4 regions of the Lysinibacillus sp. GJ-1 genome follow, and region 1 is predicted to be linked to each of the others. Evidence: predicted binding sites of a transcription regulator. Region 1 holds the regulator's gene; each other region holds the start of a gene.
The links. The regulator LexA, encoded in region 1, represses DNA repair genes until DNA is damaged. The targets are predictions, from matches to a motif close to CGAACATATGTTCG.

Region 2: uvrB (excinuclease ABC subunit UvrB) is a predicted target of LexA. The motif match lies at 2,278-2,291, and genes of this name have one in related genera.
Region 3: LO754_RS09895 (WYL domain-containing protein) is a predicted target of LexA. The motif match lies at 5,210-5,223, and genes of this name have one in related genera.
Region 4: LO754_RS19455 (DNA repair exonuclease) is a predicted target of LexA. The motif match lies at 2,187-2,200, and genes of this name have one in related genera.

The regions. Positions count from the first base shown of each region.
Region 1 is NZ_CP088912.1:1,262,304-1,270,315, reverse strand. It holds gene LO754_RS05815 (hypothetical protein) at 1-375, opposite strand, end outside; partial or broken gene tkt (transketolase) at 901-2,895, opposite strand; gene LO754_RS05805 (DUF896 domain-containing protein) at 3,193-3,426, opposite strand; gene LO754_RS05800 (GNAT family N-acetyltransferase) at 3,599-4,111, shown strand; gene LO754_RS05795 (YneB family resolvase-like protein) at 4,168-4,830, opposite strand; gene yneA (cell division suppressor protein YneA) at 4,830-5,144, opposite strand; gene lexA (transcriptional repressor LexA) at 5,310-5,927, shown strand; gene LO754_RS05780 (GNAT family N-acetyltransferase) at 6,069-6,524, opposite strand; gene LO754_RS05775 (gamma-glutamyl-gamma-aminobutyrate hydrolase family protein) at 6,777-7,499, opposite strand; gene LO754_RS05770 (A24 family peptidase) at 7,512-8,012, opposite strand, start outside.
Region 2 is NZ_CP088912.1:672,391-680,402, reverse strand. It holds gene uvrA (excinuclease ABC subunit UvrA) at 1-217, opposite strand, end outside; gene uvrB (excinuclease ABC subunit UvrB) at 225-2,204, opposite strand; gene LO754_RS03065 (IDEAL domain-containing protein) at 2,576-2,818, opposite strand; gene LO754_RS03060 (competence protein ComK) at 3,048-3,557, shown strand; one part of gene prfB (peptide chain release factor 2) at 3,647-4,675, opposite strand; one part of gene prfB (peptide chain release factor 2) at 4,677-4,751, opposite strand; gene LO754_RS03050 (competence protein ComK) at 5,308-5,865, opposite strand; gene secA (preprotein translocase subunit SecA) at 6,213-8,012, opposite strand, start outside.
Region 3 is NZ_CP088912.1:2,079,693-2,087,704, forward strand. It holds gene LO754_RS09875 (hypothetical protein) at 128-550, shown strand; gene LO754_RS09880 (hypothetical protein) at 680-910, shown strand; gene LO754_RS09885 (GNAT family N-acetyltransferase) at 1,160-1,729, opposite strand; gene LO754_RS09890 (cation-translocating P-type ATPase) at 2,502-5,105, shown strand; gene LO754_RS09895 (WYL domain-containing protein) at 5,253-5,474, shown strand; partial or broken gene LO754_RS09900 (Y-family DNA polymerase) at 5,471-6,730, shown strand; gene LO754_RS09905 (YolD-like family protein) at 6,742-7,074, shown strand; gene LO754_RS09910 (YhjD family protein) at 7,067-7,414, shown strand; gene LO754_RS09915 (DUF7668 domain-containing protein) at 7,684-8,012, shown strand, end outside.
Region 4 is NZ_CP088912.1:3,922,204-3,930,215, reverse strand. It holds gene trhO (oxygen-dependent tRNA uridine(34) hydroxylase TrhO) at 1-650, opposite strand, end outside; gene LO754_RS19465 (enoyl-CoA hydratase) at 790-1,572, shown strand; gene LO754_RS19460 (YhzD family protein) at 1,824-2,009, opposite strand; gene LO754_RS19455 (DNA repair exonuclease) at 2,299-3,513, shown strand; gene LO754_RS19450 (AAA family ATPase) at 3,522-6,410, shown strand; gene yhaM (3'-5' exoribonuclease YhaM) at 6,407-7,345, shown strand; gene LO754_RS19440 (peptidylprolyl isomerase) at 7,412-8,012, opposite strand, start outside.

The sequences.
Region 1 (8,012 bases):
TTGAGCTTGATTTTCAAATGTATTTTCGTACGTGTGGTTAGGAATAATAAAAGCTGAAATTGCTTTGTCTGACTGAACAAATACAATAGGTATAGAGGAATTTAAATAAAATTGAGTATATTGTTCGTCGGAAGCTTCTTGTAAATAATCTTTCGTAATCATGATAGCATCAAAAGAATCTTCATTTTTTTTATGTAAATCTTGTAACATTATTTTTTTAAATTTTATATTGTTTTCTTTAATTAACGAAGGTATTTCCCCTACAATCCCAATTTCTATAACTTCATGTTTTTTGACGATATTTACTTCTTCATTTGAACATCCCACTAATAAAAATAAAAAAGCAAAAAAAGAAAAAAAGTATTTTTTAATCATTTAAGCTCACCTTTTACATTTTTTTATGCTTTATGATAAAATTTCTTTTAATAATATTATCATATTGAAAGGATTGAGGATAAGCGGGTAGTAAAAAGTTTGACGGAAATCGAAGTAGATTTGTAACATAGGATATACTTATGTAGTAATAAAAGAGTAATTAAATAAAATTAGAGTAGCGCTTGCTACTTTCAGATTGTCGACAAAAGGTATCAAGCAATTCAACGCGGATGCCTTTTGTATTTTTTTACCTTTTTAAGGACAAGAAATATATTTTTGCCACATTGAATATAGTCTTCGACAATACCCTTTCCGTTAAGTAGCTTACCATGTACAAGTAGCCAGCTTTTTTCATTGTTGTAAAAGTAAACATCGCCCGCAATGGAAATCAACGGTAGTTGTCATCTACATATATTTTTAAAATAAAAAAAGGACTGTAGACAACCTCGAAAATTTCCGAGTTTGTCTACAGTCTGACCGTAACGCTTAATTAGAGCTTACAGTATTTTTTATGGAAGCCAAATCTTATAGTGCTTTAACTTTTGCTACAACGTTTTCTACAGTGAAACCGTATTTTTCCATAACTAACTCACCTGGAGCAGAAGCGCCGAACTTGTCGATTGCAAGAACGTCACCTTCAAAACCAGTATATTTGTGCCAACCGAATGATGCACCCATTTCGATTGCTAGACGTTTTGTAACAGCTTTTGGAAGAACCGATTCTTTATATGCTGCATCTTGTTTTTCAAAGCGATCCATTGAAGGCATTGATACGACTGCAACGTCCATATCTTCAGCTTTTAATGCTTTTTGCGCTTCAATTGCAAGTGAAACTTCAGAACCTGTTGCAATTAAAATAGCATCTGCTACTTCTTTCGATGCAGGTGAAACAGTGTAAGCACCTTTTACTACACCTTCACGAACTGTTTCGATTGACGCGTCAAGCACTGGTAAGTTTTGACGAGATAATACTAATACAGTTGGTGTTTTTTCTGATGATACTGCAAGCTCCCATGCTACTGCTGATTCGTTCGCATCTGCTGGACGAACAACAGAAAGGTTTGGCATTGCACGTAATGAAGCTAAATGCTCGATTGGTTCATGTGTTGGACCATCTTCCCCTACAGCGATTGAGTCATGTGTGAATACATATGTCACAGGAAGACCCATTAATGCAGAAAGACGTACAGCTGGACGTACATAATCAGAGAATACGAAGAATGTTCCGCCAAAGACGTTAACACCGCCGTGAAGAGCCATACCGTTCATTGCTGCGCCCATAGCGAATTCACGGACACCAAACCAAATATTGCGACCTGCATAGTCATCCGCTGAGAAGTCGCCTGCACCCTTCATCGTCGTTTTATTTGAGCCTGCAAGGTCAGCAGAACCACCGAAGAATGATGGTGTTTTCTTCGCAATCGCATTAATTGCATCGCCTGAAGATGAACGTGTTGCTACAGATTTACCTGCTTCATAAACTGGCAATTCTGCTGCGAAATCTTCTGGTAGCTTACCATTCATCGCATCTTCGAATTGAGCTGCTAATTCTGGGAACTCTGCTTTGTAAGCTTCAAATTTTGCATTCCAAGCTGCTTCCGGCTGTGCACCTTGTACTTCAGCTGCTGCATTGAATGTATCATATACTTCAGCAGGAATTTGGAATGGCTCATGTGCCCACTCATACGCTGCTTTAGTTAATACAACCTCATCAGTGCCTAGTGGCGCACCGTGAGAATCTGCTTTACCTGATTTGTTTGGAGAACCGAATCCGATGACAGTTTTCACTTCAATCAGCGTTGGCTTGCCAGTTGATTTTTTTGCTTCTTCGATTGCTTGGTTAACAGCTTCTGTATCTGTACCGTCAGCCACTTTTAAATAGTTCCAGCCATATGACTCAAAACGTTTTTGTACGTTTTCTGAGAATGATTTTTCTAAATCACCATCTAATGAAATATCATTTGAATCGTATAACACGATTAATTTTTCAAGTTTTAAATGTCCAGCTAATGAAATCGCTTCAGCCGCAACACCTTCCATTAAGTCGCCGTCGCCACAAAGCGCAAATGTATAGTGATCGACAATTTCATGTCCTGGTTTATTATAAGTCGCTGCTAAATGACGCTCTGCCATTGCCATACCAACTGTCATCGCAATCCCTTGTCCAAGTGGACCTGTTGTTGCCTCTACCCCAACCGTATGGTCGTATTCTGGATGTCCTGGAGTTAATGAATCCCATTGACGGAAGTTTTGAATTTCTTCCATTGGTAGGCCTTAACCGCCAAGGTGAAGTAGGCTATATAAAAGCATAGAGCCATGACCTGCTGAAAGTACGAAACGATCGCGGTTATACCATTTTGGATTTGCCGGATTATGGCGAAGTTGTTTTGTCCAAAGCGTATAAGCCATTGGCGCTGCCCCCATTGGTAAGCCTGGGTGACCTGAATTTGCTTTTTCAATTGCATCAATTGACAATGTTCGGATAGCATTAATCGCTAGTTGGTCCGCATGTTGAGTCATTATGTTGTGACATCCTTTCTCGTCCTATATATTGTTCTACTACAGTTTAGTCAACATTGTCCTAGAAAACAATGCTTTTGTTATACTATTTGAGATTTATGACATACTTTATCATCATTCTGTAACTTAGACATAGCAATGATAGAAATAACGACAAAATTACTGCCTATTTTGGAGGAAGGTTTAACAAATAAAAAAAGAAACCTTCTTCAGTGATGGCAAGGATTTTGCTAGAAATCTATAGTGAAATGTCCACGCGAAATGTGTTTGCTTACATCCTGCATGAAATGTGTCATATTAATTTAGAAATTTATTTTTTTTCGCTTGTTTTACCTTCTCAGGCGTTACGTCATTACCTTCTTGATCGACAACTTTAACATTTTCAATTGTATTGCGCATCGTTGCTCTAAATGTATCTAAATATTCTTTGCGAAGGGATGTACGCTCTTTCGCTTCTTCTTCCGTTAAACTGCCCGCTTTAGCTTTTGCTGCTAATTCATTGATTCGATTAATTTTTTCTTTGGATAACATCGTTACACACCTTTCAATACCTTGATGACTTCAGTATGCAAAGTATAGCATGCTTTCCCTTAAAATGCAGTTATACCAACCCTTAATCACACAGCTTAGCCACAATTTACATGACTTCCAAATGTTAGTAGTGTATAACTATTAATAAAGAACACATATTGGGGGAAATAAGGTGAACATTACAACACAGCGATTACATATCCGAAAATTTGAAATACAAGATTGGCAGGCTGTTGTTAACTATATGTCCGATCAAACCGTGATGCACTATATGCCAGAAGGCGTTTTAACTGCACAACAAGTGCAAAAATTTATATCAGATAATCGTGATGAAGCAAAGCATTTCGCCATTGTTTTACAGGAGCAGTCACAGGTTATCGGTCATCTCGTATTCCATCCTTACTTTGGCGAACATACATATGAAATTGGATGGGTGTTAAATCCTGCGTATTATCGTAAAGGCTATGCGTCGGAGGCAGCACAAGCACTATTAGATTACGGCTTCACGAAAATGAAGCTTCATCGAATCATCGCCACATGTCAGCCCGAAAATATCGCTTCTTATCGCGTTATGGAAAAAATCGGCATGCGTCGTGAAGGATTTTTCAAAAAATGTATACCACATGGTGACGATTGGTGGGATGAGTACTATTACGCTATTTTGCAGGAAGAATGGCAAAGTTGAGCTCTCTACTACACTTCAAGACTGTTAGTAGAATAAAAAAAGACTAGCAGTGCAAATTATTTGCCTGCTAATCTTTCTTGATGTTCTTGATAGCGCCTATGTACGGTTGCCTTACTAACTTCGAAGCCAAGACCTCTAAGTGTCATGGCTATTTCTTCAAAAGTAAAGCCCCGATTTCGCAACTTCACAATTTCTTCTACCGGTACTTCCTTGCGCTCCTGACCATTTGGATTGCCACGATTGGACAAGTTATTTTCTGGACGATAGCCATTTTCTACTGCCCGACGCATACCGCGGCGAATTTTCGCATTATGAATTTTACGCTGATACTCCTCTACAATCGCTAATATTTCAAGCAACATCGTGTCCATCTCATTTAATTGGACAGGCCCCGCATCTCGCATCGAAAAAACATCTGTATCTGTTTTTTGCAATAAATGGAGTACAGCCATTCGCGCATTCCCACGCCCTAAACGTGTTTCATCTTGCACAAATAATGCTTGAATTTCTTTTTCTTTAATAAAATCGAGCATCTCCAGTAAACCTTCGCGTTCCACATCATAACCACTATGTTTGTCCTGAAAAACCTGTATCACTTCATAGTTTTGTTCCTTGGCATAACGCAGCAATTCTTCTTGTTGTCGTTCTAATGAAGAACTTTGGGTCTCTTTTTCCGTACTAACCCGGCAGTACAGTACAGCCGTTCGTTTTTTATTCATCATTTTCCACTTCTCGCAATTTCAATAGAATTGGTGGGCATCTTATTGTCACCCACTACGGGTATAACGAGTGATTTCCCTGCAACAATATTAACGCTATGTAATTCGTTCTCGGCTTTCACAAGGTTAATCCAGTCATCCGTACCCATTTTACCACGGTATTGTTCGGCTAACGACCATAAGCTATCGCCATGCTCTATATGAATTTCAGTGTAGGTAATGTCTCCAGGATCAGTTATAAAAAGATAGCCTGCAAATAAGAAAATTACGCCCAATAAAATTGAAATATGTGTATTTTTTTTAAACCAATTCATGCATCATATCCCCTTTTTAGAATGTTTGTTCGGAATGTATGTTCTTATAATAAAGCGAACAAACGTTTTTGTCAAACACTTTTCGAACCTATGTTTGCATAAGTGTTCGCATTCTGCTATACTATCTAGTAAGAAGAATGATATAAAAAAAAGAGGTGAGCAATCATGAAAAAAGTTTCGAAAAGACAAGAAGACATACTAGCGTTTATCAAAGAAGAAGTACGCGCAAAGGGCTATCCACCATCTGTACGTGAGATTGGTGAAGCAGTTGGACTTGCATCAAGCTCAACAGTTCATGGACATTTAGCTCGTTTAGAGCAAAAAGGCTTTATTCGACGAGATCCTACTAAACCGCGTGCAATTGAAATTTTAGAGCCTGAGGATTCGATTCAAAAGCAAAGTGTTATCCATGTACCACTTGTAGGGAAGGTTACTGCTGGATCTCCAATTACAGCGATTGAAAATATCGATGAATATTTCCCTTTACCGGATATTTACGGGACAAGCGAAGATCAGTTATTTATGCTAGAAATCATGGGTGAATCGATGATTGAGGCAGGAATTTTTGACGGGGACTTAGTCATCGTCAAGCAAAAGGCAACAGCCGATAACGGTGATATCGTCGTAGCCATGACCGAAGAAGATGAAGCAACTGTCAAACGCTTCTTTAAAGAAAAAAATCATTTCCGCTTACAGCCAGAGAACGCTACAATGGAACCGATTATTGTAGACCAAGTTTCGATTTTAGGACAAGTTGTCGGCTTATATCGCCGTGTACATTAATGCATTCTTATACTAATTTTGCGAAAAAATAATGTTCGATTAGGAAAGCCACGAAATGTTGATGGGATAACATTCGTGGCTTTTGCATGTGTGCTCAAACTTACATTTAGGAGCGTTCTATGGCATATATCATTAAGTTCATCAACGTGATAACGATTGTTTAATGTTCTTATGTAGAAAGATGATTCTTTCTATTTCTTCAAAACCATTTTTTTTATAAAATTCTTCGGCAGGTATCCCTCTATCTGTAAGCAGTACAATGTTATTTATTTTGTTATTATCGAGTTCTTTAATTAAATGATTTAACAGCGCTCTTCCAATTCCCTTATTCTGCTGTTGTTGTTTTACGTACATTTCATTAATAAAGAATTCATCTCCGCTCCACCAAACTCTATTGACTCCTAAAATACAGCCTAAAATCTCGTCATTTTCTATTGCTAAAACTCCTAAGAATCCAGGTGTCTGATAAAAATCTAATAAATATTTTTTAGCTTGCGAAAATGTCCATTTATCATTCCAAGGCGCATCATTAAATACTTCAATAAATGTTTCGGTACATTTACTTAAATCCTCTTCCACTAATAATTTATATTCCATTACAACCACCCCTTTATTTAACATATAAATGCAATTATAACATTTATTATTAATCCTTTGTTTCACTGTAATTACCTGAAGAAACTCTGCGTAGCTGCCTTTTGCCTTGAAGTAATTATCAATTTGCATAGTTAGAATTTCTCTTAAACTATACCTCCAATTATGACAATAAAAATACAGCCTTTTCTATGTGAAAGACTGTATTTAAAGGCTAAACTATTAAATTTTCGTTTGGTTTCTTAGCTGTCATCCCTATGCTTCTCTTTTATATAGCATGCTCGCTTTAACGAAAGCTGAAAAAAGTTTTTGTGCAGCAATATCTCCTACAATTGCCTGTTCTTCTGGGTGCCACTGAACTGCTAGACAAAACGGAAACTCTTCATGGACCACCGCTTCGACTAGACCATCACTAGATTTTGCTGCAACGACTAGCTTCTCTGCTAAAACATTTACTGCTTGATGATGAAAGGAATTAACAGCAATTTTTTCTTCTTCAATAATTGTTTTTAACAATGTATGAGGTGTTATGTGAACATAATGCGTTGCGACGCCACGAGCTGCTTGTTGTGCATGTTTTAACAGTTTACTACTATGATATTCACTATCAACATCTTGGTATAATGTTCCACCTAATGCAACATTGAGCATTTGAATACCACGGCAAATACCGAATATCGGCATTTTCCTTGTAAAGGCTGCATTAAGTAAGGCCAGTTCCACCTTGTCTCTCTCCGGGTGTATCTTTCCTAGCCTTGGTAAAGGTTCAGCACCAAATTCAAATGGATGAACATCGTGCCCACCCGATAAAAGTAAACCATCCGTTAACGATAGAATTTGTGCCGCATCTTCCTCTACCCCCAGCGGAATAATAAATGGGATCCCTCCAGCCTCAATAATGCTTTCGCTATAGGCTACATTTAATCTCGATGATAAATCATCTTCCGCAAACGCCGTTATACCTATAATTGGTTTCATCTATCTCCCTCCTTACCATAATCCTACATACCACTGTATTATGACATTTCCATAGAAATACACTATGACCGCTGCTAGTGCGATGGCAGGGCCAAATGGAATCGCTGTTTTTCTACCTTGCTGGCGCACTTGCAGCACAATCATTCCAGCAACCATTCCAATAACGGCTGCTATAAATAATGTCAATAGTGTGTGGATTGTACCTAATACAAAGTAGAGTAAAAAGAATAATTTTATGTCGCCACCACCAATTCCACCACGCGACACAACTGCGATACTATATACTACGCCAAAGCCAACGACAGCACCTACAATACTATCCCACCAAGGCGTCAAAGGCGCTAGCATACGCCCAATCACTAATAATGGCAAAAAGCACAATAGCACTTTATCTGGTATAAGCATATAGGTAATATCCGATACAACCACAATCACCAATAATGAAATCAATAATAATGCCACGATAAATTGTTCACTAAATCCATATTGCCAATATGAAAAGGCAAATAATAT
Region 2 (8,012 bases), 590 kb from region 1:
GTTTATCCATTTGGCCGAGAAATTGGCGCGCATATGCAGATAGCGATTCTACATAACGACGTTGCCCCTCGGCATAAATCGTATCAAACGCTAAGGAAGACTTCCCAGAACCCGATAAACCTGTTAACACGACTAATTGATCACGTGGAATTGTGACATTTATATTTTTTAAATTATGTGCTCGTGCGCCTTGCACGACGATTTCTGTATTTTTCACAAGCCAATCACCCTTCTGCTTTCAATTCAAATATTGTATCTCGTAGTTCAGCTGCTCGTTCGAAATCAAGCGCTTTAGCCGCTTCCTTCATCTCTACTTCAAGAGATGCCAACAATTTCTCTTTTTCTGCCTTCGTCAACTTCTTGCCTTTCGTTGCCTTTGTAACATAAGATTCCTCTTCCTCTGCCACTTGTGTCGCACGAATAACATCCGGAATCTTTTTGACAATTGTTTTCGGTGTAATGCCATGTTCCTCATTGTAGGCCATTTGAATTGAACGACGACGTTTCGTTTCCTCAATCGCCTTTTTCATCGAATCTGTCATATTATCTGCGTACATGATAACATGTCCATTTGCATTACGTGCCGCACGACCAATTGTTTGAATAAGCGAACGTTCCGAACGTAAAAAGCCTTCCTTATCCGCATCTAAAATCGCCACGAGCGATACTTCAGGAATATCTAAACCTTCACGCAATAAATTAATGCCGATTAGTACATCATATGTACCTTTACGAAGTTCACGAATAATTTCAATCCGCTCTAATGTCTTAATCTCTGAATGTAAGTATTCCACTTTTAAGCCCATTTCCTTCAAATAAGCAGATAAATCTTCCGACATTTTTTTCGTCAATGTTGTAACGAGGACACGTTCATTGCGCGCAATACGGTCATGAATCTCGTCAATTAAATCATCGATTTGCCCTTCAATCGGGCGCACGTCAATTAATGGATCAAGTAACCCTGTCGGACGAATAATTTGTTGCACCATTTCTGGCGTATGTTCAAGTTCATATGGACCAGGCGTTGCTGATACATAAATGGCTTGATGAATGTGTCGTTCAAACTCCTCGAAACGCAAAGGACGATTATCTAGTGCAGAAGGCAAACGGAATCCATGCTCCACTAGTACCCCTTTTCGTGCTTGGTCCCCGTTATACATACCCCGTACCTGTGGTAATGTCACGTGACTCTCATCGACAATAAGCAAAAAGTCTTCTGGGAAGTAATCGAGTAATGTGTATGGTGTTGCACCAGCTTCACGCAATGTTAAATGACGTGAGTAGTTTTCAATACCTGAACAAAAGCCCATTTCACGCATCATTTCTAAATCATAGCGCGTACGCTGCTCTAAACGCTGTGCTTCCAATAGCCTATCTTCTGCTCGCAATAACGCAAGACGTTGTTCTAATTCTTGTTCAATATTGTCAATCGCTTTCAGCATTTTTTCTTCGCGTGTAACGAAGTGGGAAGCTGGGAAAATTGCTACATGGTCGCGATCTGCCAATATTTCTCCTGTCAACGCATCGACTTCTCGAATGCGATCAATCTCATCTCCGAAAAATTCCACACGAACGCAATGTTCATCACGAGAGGCTGGGAAAATTTCGACAACGTCACCTCGCACACGGAACGTCCCGCGTGTAAAACTAATATCATTACGTTCATATTGCACGTCTACTAATTTCCGAAGCAATTGATTGCGTTCAATCTCCATACCTGTTCGAATCGATACAACCAATTCGCGATATTCTTCAGGAGAACCTAAACCATATATACAAGACACTGAAGCAATAATGATGACATCATCCCGTTCGAAAAGAGCCGATGTGGCTGAGTGACGCAGCTTGTCGATTTCATCATTAATACTTGAATCTTTTTCGATATACGTATCTGTTTGTGGAACATACGCTTCAGGCTGAAAGTAATCATAATAACTCACAAAGTATTCAACTGCATTATTTGGGAAGAACTCTTTGAACTCACTATATAATTGACCTGCTAGTGTTTTATTGTGGGCCATAATCAGCGTTGGTTTTTTTACTTGCTGAATAACATTAGAAATCGTAAATGTTTTGCCCGTTCCTGTTGCACCAAGCAAAGTTTGATGTCGTTTCCCTTCACGTACACCCTCCACTAATTCCGCTATCGCCTGTGGCTGATCCCCGTTAGGCTGATATGGCGCCTGTAAATCAAATGTTTGCACGCATGTTCCCGTCCTTTCCTTCCAATTTGTACATTTATTTTAGCATAGCAGTACTAAAATATCGAACATTTAACGAACGAATGTTTGTTATTTTTCTCAATTTCGGATTTCTCACTTTATTACAACGCATTTATTATTTGTCATTACTCGTCACTAATTCTAACGCTATCATTCATTTTTCTAGAAGCTAAATACTTTAGCTCCTTGTATCCATGATTAGATATATACCCATTCTTTAATCATACAATTCTATAAATTTACAAATGACAAAGACAATTATCCTTATTGCCCTATTAATGCAATAAGGCACTTTCTATTTCGTTGCAGACAAAAAAATCCGCTCCCCGTTAACGGAGAGCGGTCTTATCGTATTATTCACTTGCTATTTTGTGTAATGCCTCTAGTTCAGCCGCGTATAGATGAAAAGCCTTTTCATCTCGTTCATCGAGTGTTCTATCTATCAGAACCATTAGCTGTTCTTCACGATGCATACGCTGGATATGATTTAAAAATAAATCTAAATAAATCTCGTTCAATAATTTCTCTGCCTCATCAACTTTTTTCGACTGACCAACGGCTTTTAGAAAATCTGTGTACGAATAATATTTATCCAACGATCTCCACCTCGATCCTTTTCTAAATTATAAGAAAATTCAGACCAAATTGCAACGTTAAACAAATTAAAATCAACTATCATTTATTAGAATTATAGCGTATTTTTAAGCAAATTTCTAAAGAAATAGTATCAATTTCTAGACATTTTCGTTTTTTATCCATATTTTCAGTATTCGTCTTGGTCATTTACACTACAAATAAATATTCCCAAAAGGAGGCATTACATATATGTCCAAAAATTATGTAAATGGTTATTTAATGTCTTTCAATACTTACTTATTACAACCGATTCAACATGAATCGAAAATTTTCACAAGGGTCATCGACAAGCATAATGAGTTAATTGTGACACGCAAGCCTTTGCATGTTTTACGAAAGTCATGCATTTCATTGGGCACAACGTATGAAGCAGCAAAATTTTCTGCGAAACGTTTTTTTGGCAATCAACATAAACTGCCAATTGTTGTTGCTTATGATTATGGCTTTCCTTGCATTTTTTTGCCGACCTACTCGCCAAACTCTATACATAATATTTGGATTGGACTTCATGCCATTTCAAATATTTCACCAAGCAACGATGGTTGTATTATTACGTTGAAAAATGATATGAAAATCGAGCTTCCTATTAAATACGGCTCGATTAGTAAACAATTTGTCAATGCCTCTATGCTCTATAAACATTATATGGAAGAGCGCAAGCAACTTAGCCATGATGCCCCCTATCACCCTCCATTTTGAAGTGCCTGACACCTAGAATATTCAGAATTGTTTGAGTGCCTGACACCTTAAAAAACCTCAGAAGCTTATGCCTCTGAGGTTTTCATTCATTATCCGATTTTAGAACGTAAATAGGCATTGATGAATGGATCTATATCTCCGTCCATTACGGCTCCTACATTCCCTGTTTCTTCACTTGTACGATGATCTTTCACCATTGAGTATGGATGGAACACGTATGAACGAATTTGAGAGCCCCAGCCTATTTCCTTTTGCTCTCCACGAATTTCATCAAGTTGTGCTTGTTGCTTGTCAATTTCTAATTGGTATAACTTACCTTTTAACATCGTCATGGCTTTTTCACGGTTTTTAATTTGTGAACGCTCTGCTTGACATTGAACAACAGTACCTGTTGGAATATGTGTAATACGGACAGCTGAATCGGTTGTATTAATATGCTGACCACCTGCACCTGTTGCACGATACGTATCAATTTTTAAATCCTCGGTACGAATATCCACTTCAATATTGTCATCAAATTCAGGCATGACATCACATGATACGAATGATGTATGACGACGACCTGATGAATCAAACGGTGAAATACGTACTAAACGGTGTACGCCTTTTTCAGCCTGTAAGTAACCGTAAGCATTATGTCCTTTAATAGATAATGTTACCGATTTAATACCTGCTTCATCACCTGGAAGATAATCGACTGTTTCTACTTTAAAGCCACGTTTTTCAGCCCAACGCGTGTACATACGAAGCAACATCGAACCCCAGTCTTGAGACTCAGTACCACCAGCACCAGGATGCAGCTCTAAAATCGCATTGTTATGATCGTAAGGTCCACTTAATAATAATTGCAGTTCAAAATCATTCATTTTTTGTTGGAATTCCGCTAGCTCATTGCCTAGCTCCTCCTGCAATTCTTCATCAGGCTCTTCACGTAATAACTCCAGTGTCATATCTAAGTTTTCATGTGTATCGACTAATTCTTTATATTCATTAACAATGGCCTTCAAGCCATTCCCTTCATTAATGACTACTTGTGCTCCTTGTTGATCGTCCCAGAAACCAGGCTCTAACATCATTTCATCTAATTCCTGAATACGTGCCTCCTTGTTTTCTAAGTCAAAGAGACCCCCTAAAGTCCGCCAATTTAGTGGCTGTAGTGTCTAACACATTACGTACATCTGCTAATTCAATCATTGTTAAATCCTCCGAACATTTTTAATGGATATTATAAGTAAAATCCGTATCTTTTTATTATAGCGTTTTTGAGGCGGAAAACATACTATTTTCAATATCTCCATAGGTTGCGCTTAAAAAAGAGAAAGCCTGAACAAAAAATAGTAGTACAAACTAGCTTAGCTTGTGCTACTACTTTCTTGTGTAATTTCACTAATTTAATTTTCCAAGTAAACTTTTACGCGCTTCCGCATGAATCTTTTGATCACAATGTTCGCAAGTCAAACGTCTATTACGATTCACCTTATAAAGTTGATATTTCCTTGTTCCTTCTAAAAGCTTAAACGGTTTCTTACAACAAATACAAGTCGTTTCGTAATAAATCATCCATTTCCACCCTTTCGTATAAACAAGTATTATTCATTTGTATCCAAATGTAGCCCTTGAACTAAAATAGTCCACTAGAAAATTTCCTGCAATTGTTAATAGTTGTTAGCATTTGAAACAGCATGAAGAAAAATAAAGATGCAATCTTACTTCCGAGAGTTATCATGGGGTAATTATACGTGGTTAATATCTAGCTCTCATCTTGCTTTGGTTCATCCTCCAATTTAGAATGGATAGCCATTCGTTGAAAAACTTTGACTCGATCAAATTGTACAAGTAAATGCTTTGTACGCTTTTCAAGCTTATATTTTAATAAGAACGCCCTTTGAATACGGTATTCAAATGCTTTTGGGCTAACATCCACAATAATCTCTTGGCCGTTCATAAAGAGCACCTTTGTTTGCTTTTTATCAACTGCGATATAGTCGTCGATATGATGCACAGCAAACCAAATGCATTCAGGATGTAAGGGCGACTTACTAGGGAACCATAAAATATTAAAACGCTCATGGACAACAATAGGATTTTTATTCAGCTTACCTAATATCATCTTAGAGCCATCAAATGCCCCTCGTAGGCTAGATCCAAAATAACGAAGATTAAAATCCATTAATCTCGTAGGTGATAATTTAGAAATATATTGAAAGTCTCTTTCAATTACACGTGTACATAAATTTCCAAAGGCATCATACTCAGGCATATACAACATAGTTTCACTACTCATAATGTCTCCACAATTATAATGCAATGATTACTCCTCCTTAAATATCATGTCTATTATCTGAATTAAAAAGGAATGTACATGTATCTTGTTGTAACCTATGTACTTCCTCGAGCATACCCTCGAGAGTTTTGTCTACTGAAGATCTATTCACCTCCCTTTTAGTCAAAAAAGAAAGTTCACGTGGACTTAATGAAATCATTCAGTAATTTGCTATACTATTTACTTTCATTGTACTAAATACCTATTGTTACAATTATTGTATACCCTTAATTATCTATTGTCTATTAATTCTGACTTTTAACTCCATATTTTCTAGGAATAGATAAAAAAAGATCAACTCAACCTCCGTTGAATTGATCTTTTACTATTATTTATTGACCTGCACCATGACAGTTTTTAAATTTCTTCCCACTACCACATGGGCATAAATCATTTCGACCAATATTTTCTGCCTTACGTACAGGTTGTTTTTTCGGTGCTGGAGAACCGTCTTCTTTCGGATTCACAGCCTGACCTTTGGCAACCTCTTCACGTTCTAAGTTACTGCGAATTTCGGCTTTCATCGCATATTTCGCTACATCTTCACGAATGGAAGCGACCATATCCTCAAACATAGCAAAGCCTTCTTGTTGATATTCGCGTAATGGATCATTTTGACCATAAGCACGTAAGTGTATCCCTTGTCGTAATTGATCCATTGCGTCAATATGGTCAATCCACTTCGTATCAATCGAACGCAATAAGATAACTTTTTCAAACTCACGCATACGCTCTGGTGTAAGCTCTGCTTCTTTTTCATCATAGCGTTGATGCACAGCGTCAGAAATAAGTGCAATAATGTCTTCAGCAGATTTACCTTGGAAATCAGCTACTTTTAATGTACCCTCTTCTAATAGATTTGCGGACACATAATCCTCAATTGCTTTTAAGTTCCAATCGTTCTGCTGCTCTCCTTGTGTATAAAGGCCAACAACATTATCAATTGATTCCTGAATCATGGACTCTACAAGTACACGCATATTTTCTGTTTCTAAAACATCATAACGTTCTTTGTAAATAATCTCACGTTGCTGACGTAAAACATCATCATATTGTAGTAAACGTTTACGTGCATCGAAGTTATTCCCCTCAACACGTTTCTGCGCTGATTCTACAGCTCTTGATACTACTTTCGATTGTAATGGTTGAGAATCATCCATTCCTAATCGCATCATCATCGACTTCATATTGTCAGAACCAAAGCGACGCATTAAATCATCTTCCAACGACAGGTAGAATTGCGTAACCCCTGGATTCCCTTGACGTCCAGAACGACCACGTAGCTGATTATCGATACGACGTGATTCGTGACGCTCTGTACCGATGACTGCTAAACCACCAATTTCTAATACACCTTCACCAGGTTTAATATCAGTACCACGACCAGCCATATTCGTTGCAATCGTAACGGCACCTTTTAAACCAGCATTGGCGATAATTTCCGCTTCGCGTTCATGGTTTTTCGCATTCAATACGTTATGTGGAATTTTATGTTTATTAAGCAACTGCGAAATAATTTCCGATGTTTCAATCGCAACTGTACCGACAAGTACAGGTTGTCCTGCCTTATGACGTTCAGCAATGTCAGCCGCCACCGCTTTATATTTCCCTTCCATCGAAGCGAAAATTAAATCTGGACGGTCATCACGCGCGATAGGCTTATTCGTCGGAATCGCAATAACACTCATATTGTAAATATTACGGAACTCTTCTTCTTCTGTTTTCGCTGTACCTGTCATACCCGCAAGTTTCTGATACATACGGAAATAGTTTTGGAATGTAATTGTAGCCATTGTCATCGATTCATTTTGAATCTCAACGCCCTCTTTAGCTTCAATTGCTTGATGGAGTCCATCCGAATAGCGACGCCCTTTCATTAAACGTCCCGTAAAGCCGTCAACAATGACAATTTCGCCATCTTGGACTACATAGTCAACATCATTATGCATACTCACATGTGCCTTTAGTGATTGGTTAATAGCATGATTTAATCGTACATGTGTTAAATCAAATAAATTGTCGATACCAAATGCTTTTTCGGCTTTTTCTACACCAGCATCCGTTAACGTAACACCTTTTGTCGACTCTTCATATGTGTAATCTGTATCTGCACTTAACATGCGGACAAATGC
Region 3 (8,012 bases), 820 kb from region 1:
TTTCAAGAAATATAACACTTACCAATAGTAAATTTTTATAGTAGTCTGAATTATAATAATATTGAAAATAATGATGTTATTAGTTATAATCAAAATGATTTATAATATAAAGGAGATGATGAAGGAAATGAAGAGACTAAGTATTTTGTTGTGCGCGTTTACATTAGTTTTTGGAATTTTTGCATTTTCAGGAATCTCTTTAGCTGCAGAGGAAACAAGCTTTAATGATGTTGGGGAATTTACACCAATAGCAGAACCAGTAACAGAACTACCTCTTGGTTTTGACATCAATAAAGAATATGAAGATGGCGAAATAATATCAGAGACAATCACTAAATCTGATATTAATCCAAGAGGTTTTTATCTTTATGCAGATGCATCGCATCAAGTATACTATACATTTAATAGCTCTATACCAACATTGTATCCTTATGAAAAATGGATTGATGGATATTTATATAAAGGAAATCTAAGATTACAAGGAGCTGTGCCAGCGGGAAAGGGTTATTTAGCTACATATAGTGGAAAGATTTCTACATTTATTAACTAAAATAACGTTCTACTATACAAGAAAAGCCACGTTCATTTATATGCGCGTGGCTATTTTTGGTTAAAACTGTATATTGTTCAGTCTATTTGTAAAATACCAGCTATTTAAAAAGGTAGAAAGGGTGATTGTATGTCTTACAAAGATAATAAATATGTAAGCTTTATTACTGAGATATCTATCCTTGTACTAATTTTATTCGTTACTAATAAAGTAAGCAAAGAGGTGTTTTTACTCTTATATATGCCTCTAAGTATAGCAATGCTAATCTTTGGAACTTTGGAGTTTAAAAACACTTTGAAAGATAAAAGAAATATTGATTTACATGCATCAGAAATCAAAAGACGATTAAAAAAGGAATGAAAACGGAGTAGGATGTCTACATTCATACAATAGAAAATAATAGCTTTTGCAAATGTCGGTAAGCTTATGTGATACTCTTGTTGATTACAAAGCCTGACTTGTTAAACTACTAATAGTAGGTGATGATGAGCGGATATTAAACGATTGTAAATTCGGTTTATGGAACCGTTTAACGCTACAAACATGTATGAAGATAAACAAATAAAAGCACGCTAAATAGAATAGTTCTGTTTAGCGTGCCTTTTCAATTTATTTATTGTACTCCTCTTGCAAAATGCTGTAAATTTCCAAATCGACAATACCTTTACCAGACCAGAAAGAAGCTTTTCTTAATAAACCTTCTTTCATAAAGCCACTTTTTAAAAGCACTTTTTTTGACGCATCGTTCATCGGCATAACCTCTGCTTGAATTCTATTAATGTTCGCTTCATCAAATAAAAATTTACAAATGGTTTGTACAGATTCCGTTGCAATGCCCTTATTCCAATAGTCCTCTGCTAAATAGTAGCCGATTGTTACCATATTTACTTTTTGGTTAAAATCCATCGCTTCGATTATACCGACTAAAGAATCTGGTTGATCTTTATAAAAAATCCCCCATTTCACTCTATTTCTTTTCGTGAAGTCACGTTCAAAATGACTAATCATTTTTTGGACAGTTTGAATATTGTGTTTCGGGATAATGCCACAATACTGAAATACTTTTTCATTATCGTAGATAGCGAATAACATGTCTAAATGGCTTTCTTCTATTTGTTTAAATTGTAGGTTGCTAGAATGTAATAATGGGAAGCTTTCAAAGATTTTTTCTACATTCATTGGATTTTCTCCTTTGCTTGTCATTTGGCGAAGTTGTTTTAATGATTTGGAATTTTCATTTGGTAAAGTTATTTAAATAAGTATTTATTCAATATTTTCTAGTTAAACCATTATATTGTAAAGTGGGAATTGAGTAAATCTAAAATAAAAAAGCTGCATCGTATAAAATACGCTACAGCTTCGAATTGGTTTGTGCCCTTTGATGGTGCTACTGAAAGCAGTATACCATAGATTACTAAATAATTGTGATATTTATGTATTATAAATCTTTTGAAATCAATGGAGGTACGTGATGTCATCATTTTTAATAGCCAATAACAGGTGTCTGTCACTAGTAATTAGCTTTCTACATATTATGGAAATCTAGTCCTTGATAAGTTTTTTACCCATAGCCCCTCTTGATGCTGAACGTCGAGAGGGGCTTGTTATTTTATTTGCGAGAGCAAAGTTAGCTTTGTCAATCGGACAAAAAATTTAATCTCTCTATCAATTATTATCATACTGGATTAGGGCACGGAATAGATTGTTATAGTTCTACTATTAGGAATATGGAGTCGAGAGCAAAAGAGCACATAATTTTTACTATTATGTAACAGAAATCACGGCTTGTAATAGAAAAAATACAAGTCAAAAGGTAAAGTGATAGAAACGACATTTTGATAGCTAAAAGACTGTGCAATAAAGATAAAGTTGTTTTCCTTCTATTGCAATAGTCCGCTCTATGTTGAATAACACAACTATTATTAATAATTTACACTGGAAGGAGAATCAAATGACACAGTATCATCAGCAGTCGTCCGTTGAAGTCATGAATAAACTGAATGTGACCAATCAGGGATTGAGTGATTATGACGTTCAAAAGAGGCAAGAGGTTTACGGGTATAATGTTTTAGAGGAAAGTAAAAAGGTAAGTACACTTGCCGTTTTTTTCGGCCAGTTTAAAGATTTATTAGTGATTATTTTAATGGTAGCGGCTTTTATTTCATTTCTATTAGGTGAAGTAGAAAGTACGATTGTTATTTTGATTGTTATTATTTTAAATGCAGTTCTGGGCACTGTTCAACATGTAAAGGCAGAAAAATCTTTAGGTAATTTGAAAGCACTGTCTTCGCCCATAGCGAAAGTAATGCGTAATAATCAGATAATAGAAATTCCTTCTGAAGATATCGTTGTGGGAGATCTTCTATATTTGGAGGCTGGAGATTATATAAATGCTGATGGAAGATTACTAGAAAGCCATAATCTTCATATTAATGAAAGTTCGTTGACAGGTGAATCATTAGCTGTCGCAAAAAGTGCCGATTCGATTAAGGAAGATGTAACCATTGCGGATAAGAAAAATATGGTCTTCACTGGAAGCTTTGTCACGAATGGACGAGGCGTTGTTATTGTGACAGCTATCGGAATGGACACGGAAATTGGGAAAATTGCTAATTTACTCGATACTGCAAAAGAAAAGAAAACGCCTCTACAAGTAAGTCTAGATCAATTTGGAGAAAAATTAGCTTTAGGCATCACGATGATTTGTGTTGTTATTTTCACAATTGATTTGGTTCGAGGCCGTGAATTAGTAGAATCGTTTATGTTTGCTGTTTCGTTGGCAGTTGCCGCCATACCAGAGGCATTAAGTTCGATTGTCACAATTGTCTTGGCTTTTGGGACACAAAAAATGGCAAAGGAAAATGCTATAATACGAAAGCTTTTTGCTGTTGAAAGTTTGGGAAGTGTTTCGGTTATTTGTTCAGATAAAACAGGGACTTTAACTGAAAACAAAATGGTTGTCCAACATGTATACGTTAATCAGAAAGTGATTCCACACGATCAACTATATATGAAAAATGCAATTGAGAAAGATCTGATTTTAAAGGCGTTATTATGTAATGATGCGTTGGAAAGAGATCATAAGGAAATCGGGGATCCTACTGAAATTGCCCTTGTGAAATTAGGAAAGCAGTATGATTTTGATGAATTACTTGTTAGAGACCATTGTCCAAGGGTGGCAGAGCTCCCTTTTGATTCAGATCGGAAGCTTATGAGTACGGTTAATCGGATTAATCAGCAAAGTATTATGATTACTAAGGGAGCACTAGACGTTCTGTTATTCAAAATGTCAAAAATGAATACGTCGCAAGGTCTAGTTAATCTGACGCAAGAACATCGAAAAAAAATCGAAGAAGTGAATCGAGATTTTTCAATGAATGGTTTAAGAGTATTAGCCATTGCATATAAGGAAGTAAGAGAAAGCCGTCCAATTACTGTATTTGATGAAAGAGATTTAATTTTTGTAGGATTAATAGCAATGATGGACCCACCTAGAAAGGAATCGAAGGCAGCCGTTGAAAGCTGTATTAAAGCAGGTATTAAACCTGTAATGATTACAGGTGACCATAAAATAACAGCCACTGCCATAGCCAAACAAATCGGGATTTTACAGGACCCATCCGAAGCGATTGAAGGAGCTGAAATTGAAGGTTTAACGGATCGCGAACTGCAAGAAAAAGTTCAAGATGTTTCAGTTTATGCTCGCGTAACGCCGGAACAAAAAATTCGTATTGTGAGAGCGTGGCAGGAAAAGGGCAATGTCGTTGCGATGACCGGTGATGGTGTCAATGATGGTCCCGCTTTAAAACAAGCTGATATCGGTGTAGCAATGGGAATAACCGGTACTGAAGTAGCGAAAGATGCATCATCTATGATATTAACAGATGATAATTTTTCAACGATTGTCAAAGCAATCTCGAATGGACGAAGCATCTATACGAACATTAAAAATGCGATTTTATTTTTGTTATCTGGAAATGCAGGGGCAATTTTTGTCGTTTTATATGCTACTATATTAGGTTTACCCGTTCCATTTGCACCTGTTCATCTATTATTTATTAACCTACTTACCGATAGTTTGCCGGCCATTGCCATTGGACTGGAACCAAATAATAAAAACACCATGAAGGACAAGCCAAGAGATATTCGCACACCATTGTTAAATAAAGCTTTTACGACGCAAGTTATACTGGAAGGTTTATTAATTGCAATTGCTACAGCTGTTGCTTTTGAAATCGGATTGTCAACAGGAGATACTTTAACAGCTAGTACGATGGCGTTTACTACTTTATGTTTGTCGAGATTAATTCATGGCTTTAATTCCAGATCGAAGCAATCGATTTTTGCCATTGGTGTATTTTCGAATAAATATACTTGGTTAGCATTTTTAATCGGTTTTGTTGCTTTACATGCCGTATTATTTGTTCCATCATTTACGGGTATCTTCGAAGTGGCCGCATTAAGTGGCGCCCAATTAGGCTTTATTTATAGCTTATCGTTTATGCCGTTTTTAGTTAATCAGTGGTTTAAACTATTGTTTGTCAGAAGTAAATAAGGCAACTTCATAAAGTGTCAGGCACCCAAATAGTGCTTGACACTTTTAATATTTCTTTAAATTCCCAGTTGTAAAAAGGAACGTACGTGCGTAAAATATAAATACAAACAAACGTTCTTTTTACGGACGAGGGGAGAAGGATGTTGGATGAAAGAACAGTTAATAAAAGCAATGCAACGCAATCAGTCAGTTCATATGATGTATGTATCCAAATGCGGTGAAATTACAAAAAGGCAAGTGAAAATCATAAAAGTTGTAAATAACTGCTTTTCTGCATATTGCTTCACACGACAAGCAAAGCGTACTTTTATTATCAGCAATGTTCTTGCAATTATTCCAGTTATAACACAAGAGCGTGATGTCGTGTGAATTATGAGGCGATGCCCAATAGACCTATTATGTGTATCGATATGAAGTGTTTTTACGCTAGTATCGTGGCGATGTTACATGGATTAGATGTTTTAAAAACACCAGTTGCAGTAGTAGCGAATTTTGACCAGCCAGGTAGCGTAGTGCTTGCTGCATCACCATTAATGAAAGAGAAATATAAAATCAAAACTGGCAGTAGACGTTATGAGATACCAAAACATCCTGACATTAGATTATTTGAGCCTAAAATGAGTTTCTTTATTCAAATGTCGATGACGATTACAAAATTGATCGCTAATTACGTACCTGTTGATGCGATACATGTGTATAGTGTGGATGAAAGTTTTGTTGATTTAACTGGCACGGAAAAGCTTTGGGGTTCACCCGAAGAGACGGCCAAGGAAATACAAAAGGCTATTCTTGACCAATTTAGTATACCTAGTGCAGTAGGTATGGGACCCAATATGTTAATCGCCAAATTAGCTTTAGACCTTGAAGCAAAGAAAACAGGTTTTGCTAAATGGACGTATGAGGATATTCCAAAGAAACTGTAGCCTGTTCGACCTTTATCTGAAATGTGGGGCATAGGAAAACGAATGGAGGCAAATCTAAATGCTATGGGAATACAAACAGTTGGTGGTTTGGCTAATGCAGATTTAGCAGAATTAGAAAAGTGCTTTGGGGTAATGGGCAATCAACTCTACTACCATGCATGGGGAATAGATCTATCTAAATTAGGGGAGCCGTTAATAACAAACGGAGCATTAAGTTTTGGTAAGGGTCAAATGCTGATGAGGGATTATCACACACGAAAAGAGATTGCGGTAGTGCTTCTAGAAATGTGTGAAGACGTAATGAAGCGCACACGTGATGCAGGGTTTGTTGACCGTACAATTAGCTTAGGTCTTTCCTATAGTCATAATGCCATGACCAAAGGGTTTCATCGTTCGAAAACCATTGCAGTGCCGACAAGTGAAACGCTTGTGATGTATAAAGCTTGTATTGAATTACTGGATGAACATTTTGCTGGAGAGCCAGCACGACAATTATCAGTCAGAATATCCAACCTAGAGAAAGAGCATAGTATTCAATTGGATTTATTTGATGAACGTAAGCCGCAACGTCAGATAATTGGTCCTACAATGGATGCCATACGTAACAGGTTTGGAGCTACCTCAATATTAAGAGCCGTTTCTTATACAAAAGCTGGTACAGCTATAAAACGAGATCGCTTAGTTGGTGGTCATTTGGCATAGGAGTGATTGGAATGATAAAAGATAGAGGGACGATTAAATGGGCATCGATGATGTTGCCAGAACATTTAGAGCTTCTCAGAGAGTACAAAGAAGAGTATATGGAACAGCCAAGAGAATTGACTGAATGGGAACTGGAAGAACTACAAAAAACAATTAATCAAGCTTTTAATCAACAGTTGACCGTTACAGTAGAAGTGTGGAAGGACCATACAATCACACAATGGACTGGTATAGTTAAATCGATGAATACGAATGACCTCATACTTGAAACGCTACTTAAAACGGAGAGTATCCCCATCCCAAATATTCAATCAGCCCAACTGGATGCTGATTACTATGATTAAAGCCGATGAAAGACAGTTACTTCATAAGTATCTTTTGTTAGAGCTAGCAGTTAAATCATTACAGGTTGATTATTGTAAATTAGAGCAGTTTAAAATGAAAACAGTATTTCTTCCAATGATGGATTCATTACTAAAGGAGCTAAGACAAGAATATTTTAATCTCAAACGAGAACTTGCACAAAAACGTATACGAGTAGTAGGTTGGCAACCGATAGATGAATACTTTAGTGACGTACAAGTTGCTACTGCAGGGAATGATGTAGTACTCCGTTATGCAAATCAAGCTCTTAAATCACAGGTGGAGAAGCTGTTGATTAATCATATACGGCGCGTTGAATAAAGAGTGATGACAAAAATTCTTTCAACCTTTATTTATTAGCAAAACCGAAAATACTCCATTTTGCAAAGAGATTTGTCAAAATGGAGTTAATATTTTTAACTAAGTATAAGATTTTATAAAATTTGATTAGAGTCGTATACAACTAAAACACTCGCTAAGGCAAACCGAAAATGGCATTACACGGGTATCTCCAGTTCAAATAAATTTTCTCAAAAATGTATGATATTATACAGTTGAATGGAAAGAAAAATAGAATTGGGAGGTTCAATATGAAAAGTGAAAATAAACAATATGCCATAACTGTTATTACCAATATATTAAAAGTAATGCATCGTAAAGAATATGAAAAAATATTAAATTATGTGGATGAATCTAAAGTGTATGATATTGGTTATTTATTCCATTATGTCCAAGAAACATTAAACTTAAATGGATTGGATTCATTTGATGAATATGGAGCTCCATGTAATTTCCATCCCCAATACGAATATGCACAAATTAACTTTTATGAATTCAAGGACAACAGTGGATTTGCAGTTGATTATGATTTAACTTCAAATTCAAAACTGGCAGATATGTGTTTACAAATGGAGTTTTT
Region 4 (8,012 bases), 2.0 Mb from region 1:
TCAGGGTCTTTAGCATACGTGGCAATGCCGCCATGTAATTGACCGACACTTTCACCGTAGCCCTCACGCTTTAACCAACCAGAGAACTTTTCGCAGCGAATGCCGCCTGTGCAATAAGTTAAAATATCTTTACCAGCAAAATCCTCTTTATGTTCCTCCATCCAAGCAGGAAGATCACGGAAGTTTTCGATATCTGGACGCACAGCATGACGGAAATGTCCTAAATCATATTCATAATCATTTCGGGCATCGATAATAACGGTATTATCTGCCTGCATACGCGTCATAAATTCCTTAGGTGTTAAATAATCGCCCGTTATTTCTAATGGGTTAATATCCTGTTCTAGCCCTAGGTGGACAATCTCTTTACGAGGACGTACATGCATTTTTTTAAAGGTATGTCCTTCTGCTTCATCGATTTTCCACATAATATCTTTAAAACGAGGATCTGCCTTCATATGATTCATATAGCGTTCAGTTTGCTCAACCGTACCAGATACTGTCCCGTTAATGCCCTCTAATCCTACTAAAATACGACCGAGTAAACCAAGTTCTTTACAGAATGCTAAATGCTCTGCTGCAAATGCTACAGGATCCTCGATAGCAACATATTTATAATAAAGTAATACACGAAAGTCCTTTTGTGTCACAAAAATACCCACCTTTAATTTCATTATTCGACATTAAATATAGCATAACAACAGCTATTTTGCGTAGAACAGAAGGAGTTTTCCAAAAAAAGACGAATAGTACATAGTGAATGACTATTCATATTTGGGGGTGTGGGACATGGAATTTTCAACAATTACATTAGAAAAATTAGAGCGTCGTGCAACATTAACACTCAATCGACCACAAGCTATGAATGCAATGGATGATGTGATGATGCGTGAATTAGCGGAGTGCTTTGAAGCATTACAGCAAGAACAGGAAATACAGGTATTAGTTATTCGCGGGGAAGGTAAAGTTTTTTCTGCGGGTGGAGATATTAAAGCAATGCTTGATCCTAATAAGCCGTTAAATATTGATGAGGCAATGGGCTATTTAACTCGTATTGTTAAGGCTTATTACCAACTACCAATGATTGTAATAGCAGCAGTTCATGGTGCTTCAGCGGGGTTAGGATTTAGTTTAACACTTGGTGCAGATATTATCGTTGCTTGTGAAAATAGCAAGCTGGCAATGAACTTTATCGGGATTGGCTTAATACCAGATGGTGGGGGTCATTTCTTTATGAAGGAAAGAATTGGTACCGTAAAGGCAAAACAAATGATTTGGGAAGGAAAAGTGCTAACAGCCGAGGAAGCACATAGCGTAGGCTTAATTGATTATGTTGCACCTGAAGGGTCGGTTTTTGCAGTGGCTGATCAGTTAGTAGGAAAGATGCTTGCTTCACCAATTGCGTCAATGATTATGACAAAAAGAATTTTGCATAGTCAGAATATGCCTCAATTAGAGAGCATTTTAGCGATGGAAGCTCAAGGGCAATCAGCTATGCGAAAAACGGCAGATCATTTAGAAGGCATTCATGCATTTGTTGAAAAAAGAACACCTGTCTTTGTAGGACAATAAGGCATTCCTGTAATTGAGGTATAGGTCACAGCTTAGCAAAGAACAGGCTGGATAAAAGTACGATTGATGTTTGATAACAATAGACTATACAACGTAAGCCCCGCCACGAACATTTCTGTAGCGAGACAACGAGATTCCGTTGCATGCATGATGCAAAAGAGAATGCTCGATGCTCGACCACAAAAAGCGAAGTGGCGGGGCTTACCTATTTTCAAAGATATAGCTAATTACAATGTGACATGCGTCATCAATTAAACATGGAATAATATTAATTTTCCAGAAGAGTTAACAAGGCGATGTGTTTTTTCCGCAACTCCCTTTTCTTCGATTTGCTGTTGACCGTTTACTTTTGCAGCTTCATCGTTTTCAAATGTCCAAGTTTCATCATACAAAGTTTCACCAGTTTTCTCAAAAGCTGTAAAACGATAATTATTCATACACAAACCCCACCCTTTACTAAATTATATCTCTATTATACATAGAAGAAATATAAACTTCACGGTATATCTAGCGAATATTTCGATAATTTACGAAAATTGTGGAAAATTTAGTACAACCTTAAGAAGAGCTGTAACATGAATTCGTTTCTCATATTGTAGGAAGTATGATAAAATAGAACAAATATTCGCTTTTGATTCATCCTTTCTGTAGATAGGCACAAATCTACAAAAAAAATTAAAATCTAGACTTAATGATGAGATTCAATTTATTTATAGAGGTGATTAGATGTCCGCAATTCGTTTTTTCCATATGGCAGATTTACATTTAGATAGTCCTTTTAAAGGCTTATTTGGATTACCTGACAGTAATCTTAAGAAAATTAGAGCAAGTACCTTTGAAGCATTTGATAAAATTATTCATAGGGCAATCGAAGAAAGACCAGATTTCTTGCTGATTGTTGGGGATATTTATGATGGAGAAAATCGTAGCTTACAGGCACAAAGACGTTTTCAAACAGCAATGGAAACACTTTTTGAGCATAACATCCCCGTTATTGTCAGCTATGGCAATCACGATCATTTACATGGTTCTTGGACACGCTTTGCCTTGCCAAGCAATGTCTACGAGTTACCAGCAGATACGAGTGTTGTGCAATTAAAAATTCGTGGTCAGCAGGTCAATATTTATGGCTTCAGCTATGGTCAGCGTCATGTAAAAGAAGCGATGATCCATCATTATCCAGTTGCGCAGGATCAGCATGCAATCCATATAGGTATGTTGCATGGCAGTGAAGCCAGTGATTCAACGCATGCGGTTTATGCACCATTTAAAAAAGAACAACTTCTTGCAAAAGGATATCATTATTGGGCGCTTGGCCATATTCATAAACGACAGTTATTACACAAAGAACCACCTATTGTTTATCCAGGCAATATTCAAAGCCGCCATCGTAATGAACAAGGTGTAAAAGGATTTTACGATGTAACCTTGTCACAAACCACAGCTAATTTAACATTTGTACCAACTTCTGCTGTTGTTTATAACGTCGTGGAAGTGGATTGTACAAATGTAATGCATGCTAACGAGTTACTGCAAAAATGCGAGGAGGCTATCGCCAACAATCGCTTGGAATATGGTGCATCAGTTATTGACTTGCACTTGCACCATATAGAGGATGAAGCTGAAACATTATTTGAACATGCCACGATAGATGAATGGCTAGAAACTATTCGGGAAGCAGAGGATGGCATTGAACCGATGGGGTGGGTGCAAAAACTATTTATCCACAAAAGTATAGCTTCTTCTGAATCGACAGCTATAACACAATCGGTCATAAGCGTTATGGATCAATGGGACATTACGGAGTGGAAGGATATTTTAAAGGATTTGTACCAACATGCGAGTGGTGCGAGATTTGTTGAACCTTTAACGGAACGAGAAATTGAGCATTTGAAGCTTGAGGCGCAGGCGTTATTAGCGGATGAAATTCAAAGGGTGTGAGAACTTTGTTGACGATACAGAAAATCCACATTTACGGCTTTGGTAAACATGAAAATATCACCATTTCCCTCCAAGATGGTGTGACCATTTTTTACGGTATGAATGAAGCTGGGAAAACGACAATCCAACAATTTATATTGCAGATGCTTTTTGGTTTTCCAACAAAGCAGCAAAGCCAGCGGAAATATGAGCCGAAGACATCACCGAAATTTGGCGGTCAGTTGACCATTCAACATCCAATATATGGTCAGTGTACAATTGAACGTGTAAAAGGAAAGGCAACTGGCGATGTCACAGTTTATACAGAAGATGGTACAAAGGGGCATGAGGAACTGTTAGCGAAGCTTTTGTATGGCTATTCACGCGCATCATTCGAAGCTATTTTTTCATTTTCCATTCATGAACTACAAGGCATCGAAAAAATGTCGGAGGATGAACTGACGCATTTATTGCTCGCATCGGGAACGACCGGTATTCACCAACTATCTGCACTTGAAAAGAAATTAGACAAAGATGCTGGCGAACTTTTTAAAAAATCTGGGAAGCTACCACTTATTAATCAAAAGATTGAACATTTAAAGCAGCTTGAAAAGACGATTAAAAAAGAACAGGCGACCATTCAGACCTTTGAAGCTAAGTCGCTCAAATTACAGCATCTCGAACACCAGTTAAAGGAATTATACAACCAGCAAAAAACATTGCAACATGAATGGCAACAACTTACTATCATGAAACAAGCGCTGCCACTTATTGAACAGCAAGATAAGCTACAGCAGTCACTGAATAGCAATGCACCTGTTCAATTCCCTCCAGAAGGGATTAGACGCTATGAACAGTTAAAAGATCGATTAACGCATGAAACGTTGCAACTGACGCAACTAGAGGACCAATATCAAGCTCTACAAAGTAAGCTACAATTGACTGCGGATGAACAGACCATTGAAGAAATGACAAGGCTGATGCATAAAGAAGCAACGTGGAATCAGCTTGTTGTTAAAGAACAGAACTTAAAGGACGAGCTATTTGTCTTACAGCAAGACATCGAAGCCCAGTTTCGTTTATTAGGTGTGCAAGAAAATGAAGCGCAAGCAATACTTCTTGAGGGAACTGTATCTTTACAACAAGAGGAACAATTTCAACGACACTTGACCGTATTAAGTACAACAGAAGAAGAGTTAAAGTTTTATTTACAATCATTGGAGCAAATACATGAGGAATTAGATAGCATTACTAGACAGAAAAAGCAGCTTCAGCAGGAGGCATTAACTGCTGAGGAAGAACATATTTTAGCACAGTGGCCCCAGAAAAAAAGGCGCTTGGAACAATTACGACATGTTCCGTTACAACGCTCGAAACCGAAGCAACCGATACTTTTTATCTATCTCGTGTTAGCTTTAAGTATTGTGGCAGTTGTTTATGGTGTTGTTGAAAAGAATTGGGCGGTCATTGTGATTGGAGCCATCTTAGGGTTATTATTCTTATTGTTTTTAAAACATGTTAAACAAGTGGAAGAAGAGCCGCTGGAGCGTAATAGCCACTTATTAAAAGAACTAGAGCAAGAAGAACACTTAGTTCAACAGTTGCTTGCGAAAAAACAGCGTCTTGAAGATCGGTGGATAGTAGCTAATGAACAACAGGGCGACAAAGAACGCCAATATGCACAGCTCGAACATAAAATTCAACAAGCTGAACAAACAAGCGCTGAAGCAAATCAAATGCTGGAAAACTTTTTGCGGCGTTTTCGTTTAGAAGGAAATGTGCCAAGGACTTTATTGCCGGAGTTGTTTATGCGCATTCGCACTGTACAGGAAATGGACGTAAAGCAAAGGAGCACATTCAAGCTTTTGCATGGAATACAAAATGAAAAAAACGAGCTTTATGAAGCGATACAGCAAGTTTTAAAAAATGAATATAGTGAGCAGGAAATTTTTATGCATCTGCGTGCAAGCTATTTAGCGATTCAGCAGGCACAACAACAAATGTTGCAAACAACAGAACAAGTTGCCCAGCTACTATCAAAAAAGCAAGAGGTACAATCACTTTTGCAAAACTATGAATCACAAATCGCACAGTTATTTACTAGCGCAAACGTCAATTCAGAACACGCTTTTTATGAGATGTTTGAGCACTTTCAGCAGCAACAAAAGCTACAGGCACAATTACAAACAATTCAAAATCAGTTGGCTTCTTTAGAAATACAGCAGCAAGAGCGTTTGCTAAATGGGGCACAACTTTACGAAAAAATACACGCATTAGAGGAAGAGCGTAATGCCCTTCAAGTAACAATTGATCAATGTCTAGAAGAACGAGCTACATTGCAGATTGAAAAAGAACAATTGCTCAATGATGAAAAATATGGACTATTGCTGCAACAATTTGAGCAAGAAAAAGCACTATTGCAACAACTGATAGAACAATGGGCTAGTAAAAAAATGTTGGCAACCGCAATTCATGAAACATTATTCCGCCTACGTGAGGAGAAATTGCCACATGTCCTTACGCAAGTAAATGCTATTTTCCACTCCTTAACAGCTGGTCGTTACGATAAGCTCTTTATTCATGAAGAAGGCTATTTCGAAGCACAAGCTGTTTCTGGATTACGCTATCATGTGGCAGAATTATCACAAGCCACAAAGGAGCAAGCTTATATTTCTCTGCGAATGGCACTTGCGAAAACCCTTGCAACTTCAGCACCATTCCCGTTTATTATGGATGATCCTTTTGTCCATTTTGATCGAAACCGTACAAACAAAATGGTACAATTAATGAAAGAAGTAGGATATGAACGTCAAATTTTATATTTTACTTGCCATGAAGGGATGCTCGAACTTTGGCAAAAAGAACAAATTGTCGATCTAGGAGCACTAGCAAATGAAAGGGGAGTGACGTCCACATGAAAGGTATTACGACGCTCCAAGTAGGAGAATCAGTTGATCAATTTTTATTAATTAAACAGTCGACAAAAGGGGTTACCACTGTAGGTAAGCCATTTATGTCACTATTACTACAAGATAAAAGTGGAGATATTGAGGCGAAACTATGGGACACAAACGAAGAGCATGAAAAAATGTATCATGCAGAGGCGATTGTCCATGTAGGTGGAGAAATTCACGACTATCGCGGGAAAAATCAATTACGTATTAAAACGATTCGTGTGGCAAAACCAGAGGAGGGAATTGCAGTAAATGATTTAGTTCCTTCTGCAGCTACTCCAAAAGAACAGCTTTACGAAGAATTAACGCAATTTTTCTTCGATATTAAAAATCCGAATATTTCTCGTATTACACGTGCAGCTATTAAAAAGCACCAGGATGCTATTTTAGTATATCCAGCAGCAACAAAAAACCATCATGATTATGCTTCTGGCTTGCTGGATCATATGGTATCGATGCTGAGACTAGGAAGAGCAATTGCTGATTTGTATCCAACGTTAAATCGTGATTTGTTATACGCGGGCATTATTTTACACGATATAGGTAAAGTTGTTGAATTATCTGGACCTGTGGCAACAATGTACACAGTGGAAGGGAATTTACTTGGTCATATTACCATTATGGTCAATGAAATAGCTAAAATCGCAAGTGAGCTTGGAATCGAAGGCGAAGAAGTGATGCTTTTACAACATTTAGTACTTTCACATCACGGGAAAGAAGAATGGGGCAGTCCGAAAAAACCGATGATTCAAGAAGCGGAAATCTTACATTATATTGATAACATTGATGCAAAAATGAATATGCTTACGCGAGCATTGGGTAAAACGGCTCCTGGAGAATTTACAGAGCGACTATTCCCACTCGATAATCGTTCGTTTTACAAGCCAAGTATTCAGTAAACAATAAGGAAATAAAAAGGGTTACGCTTTATCAGCGTAACCCTTTTTTCTATCGCCAAGCCACGATTATTTAGATTCTTTATCTGTAGATTCGTCTTTGCTTTTTTCTTCAGCTTTTTTAGCTGCTTCTTCAGCCGCTTTTGCTTGTTCTTCAGATGTTGTTGTAAATGATTGTAATGCATCTTTTAATTCTTTATCAGAAGTTTTAAAGTCTGCATCTTTTGCCATTTTTGCAACAATGTCTTTTAGCAATGTTTGAGCTTCACCAGATTGTGTTAATTTGTTAATCATTGTTGTACGAATTTTATCTTCTTCGTCTTTAAATGAGCCAACACCTTTTACATCGCGTTTTTCCGTAATTTCAATTACGTGATAGCCGTAGCTTGATTTAACTGGTTCGCTTAATGTATTTAATGGAAGTGCATAAGCAGCATCGTTGAACTCATCCACCATAGAGCCAACAGTAAACCAACCTAGCTCGCCGCCTTTAGCTGCAGAACCAGTATCAGTTGAGTATTCTTTTGCAACATCAGCAAAAGATGCGCCACCTTTAATTTTCTCAATAGCTTCTTTCGCAGTTTTTTCATCTGCTACAAGAATATGACGACCATTTAATTCTGTTTTCATTTGTTCATAATATTTTTTTACGTCTTCTTCTTTAATCGCT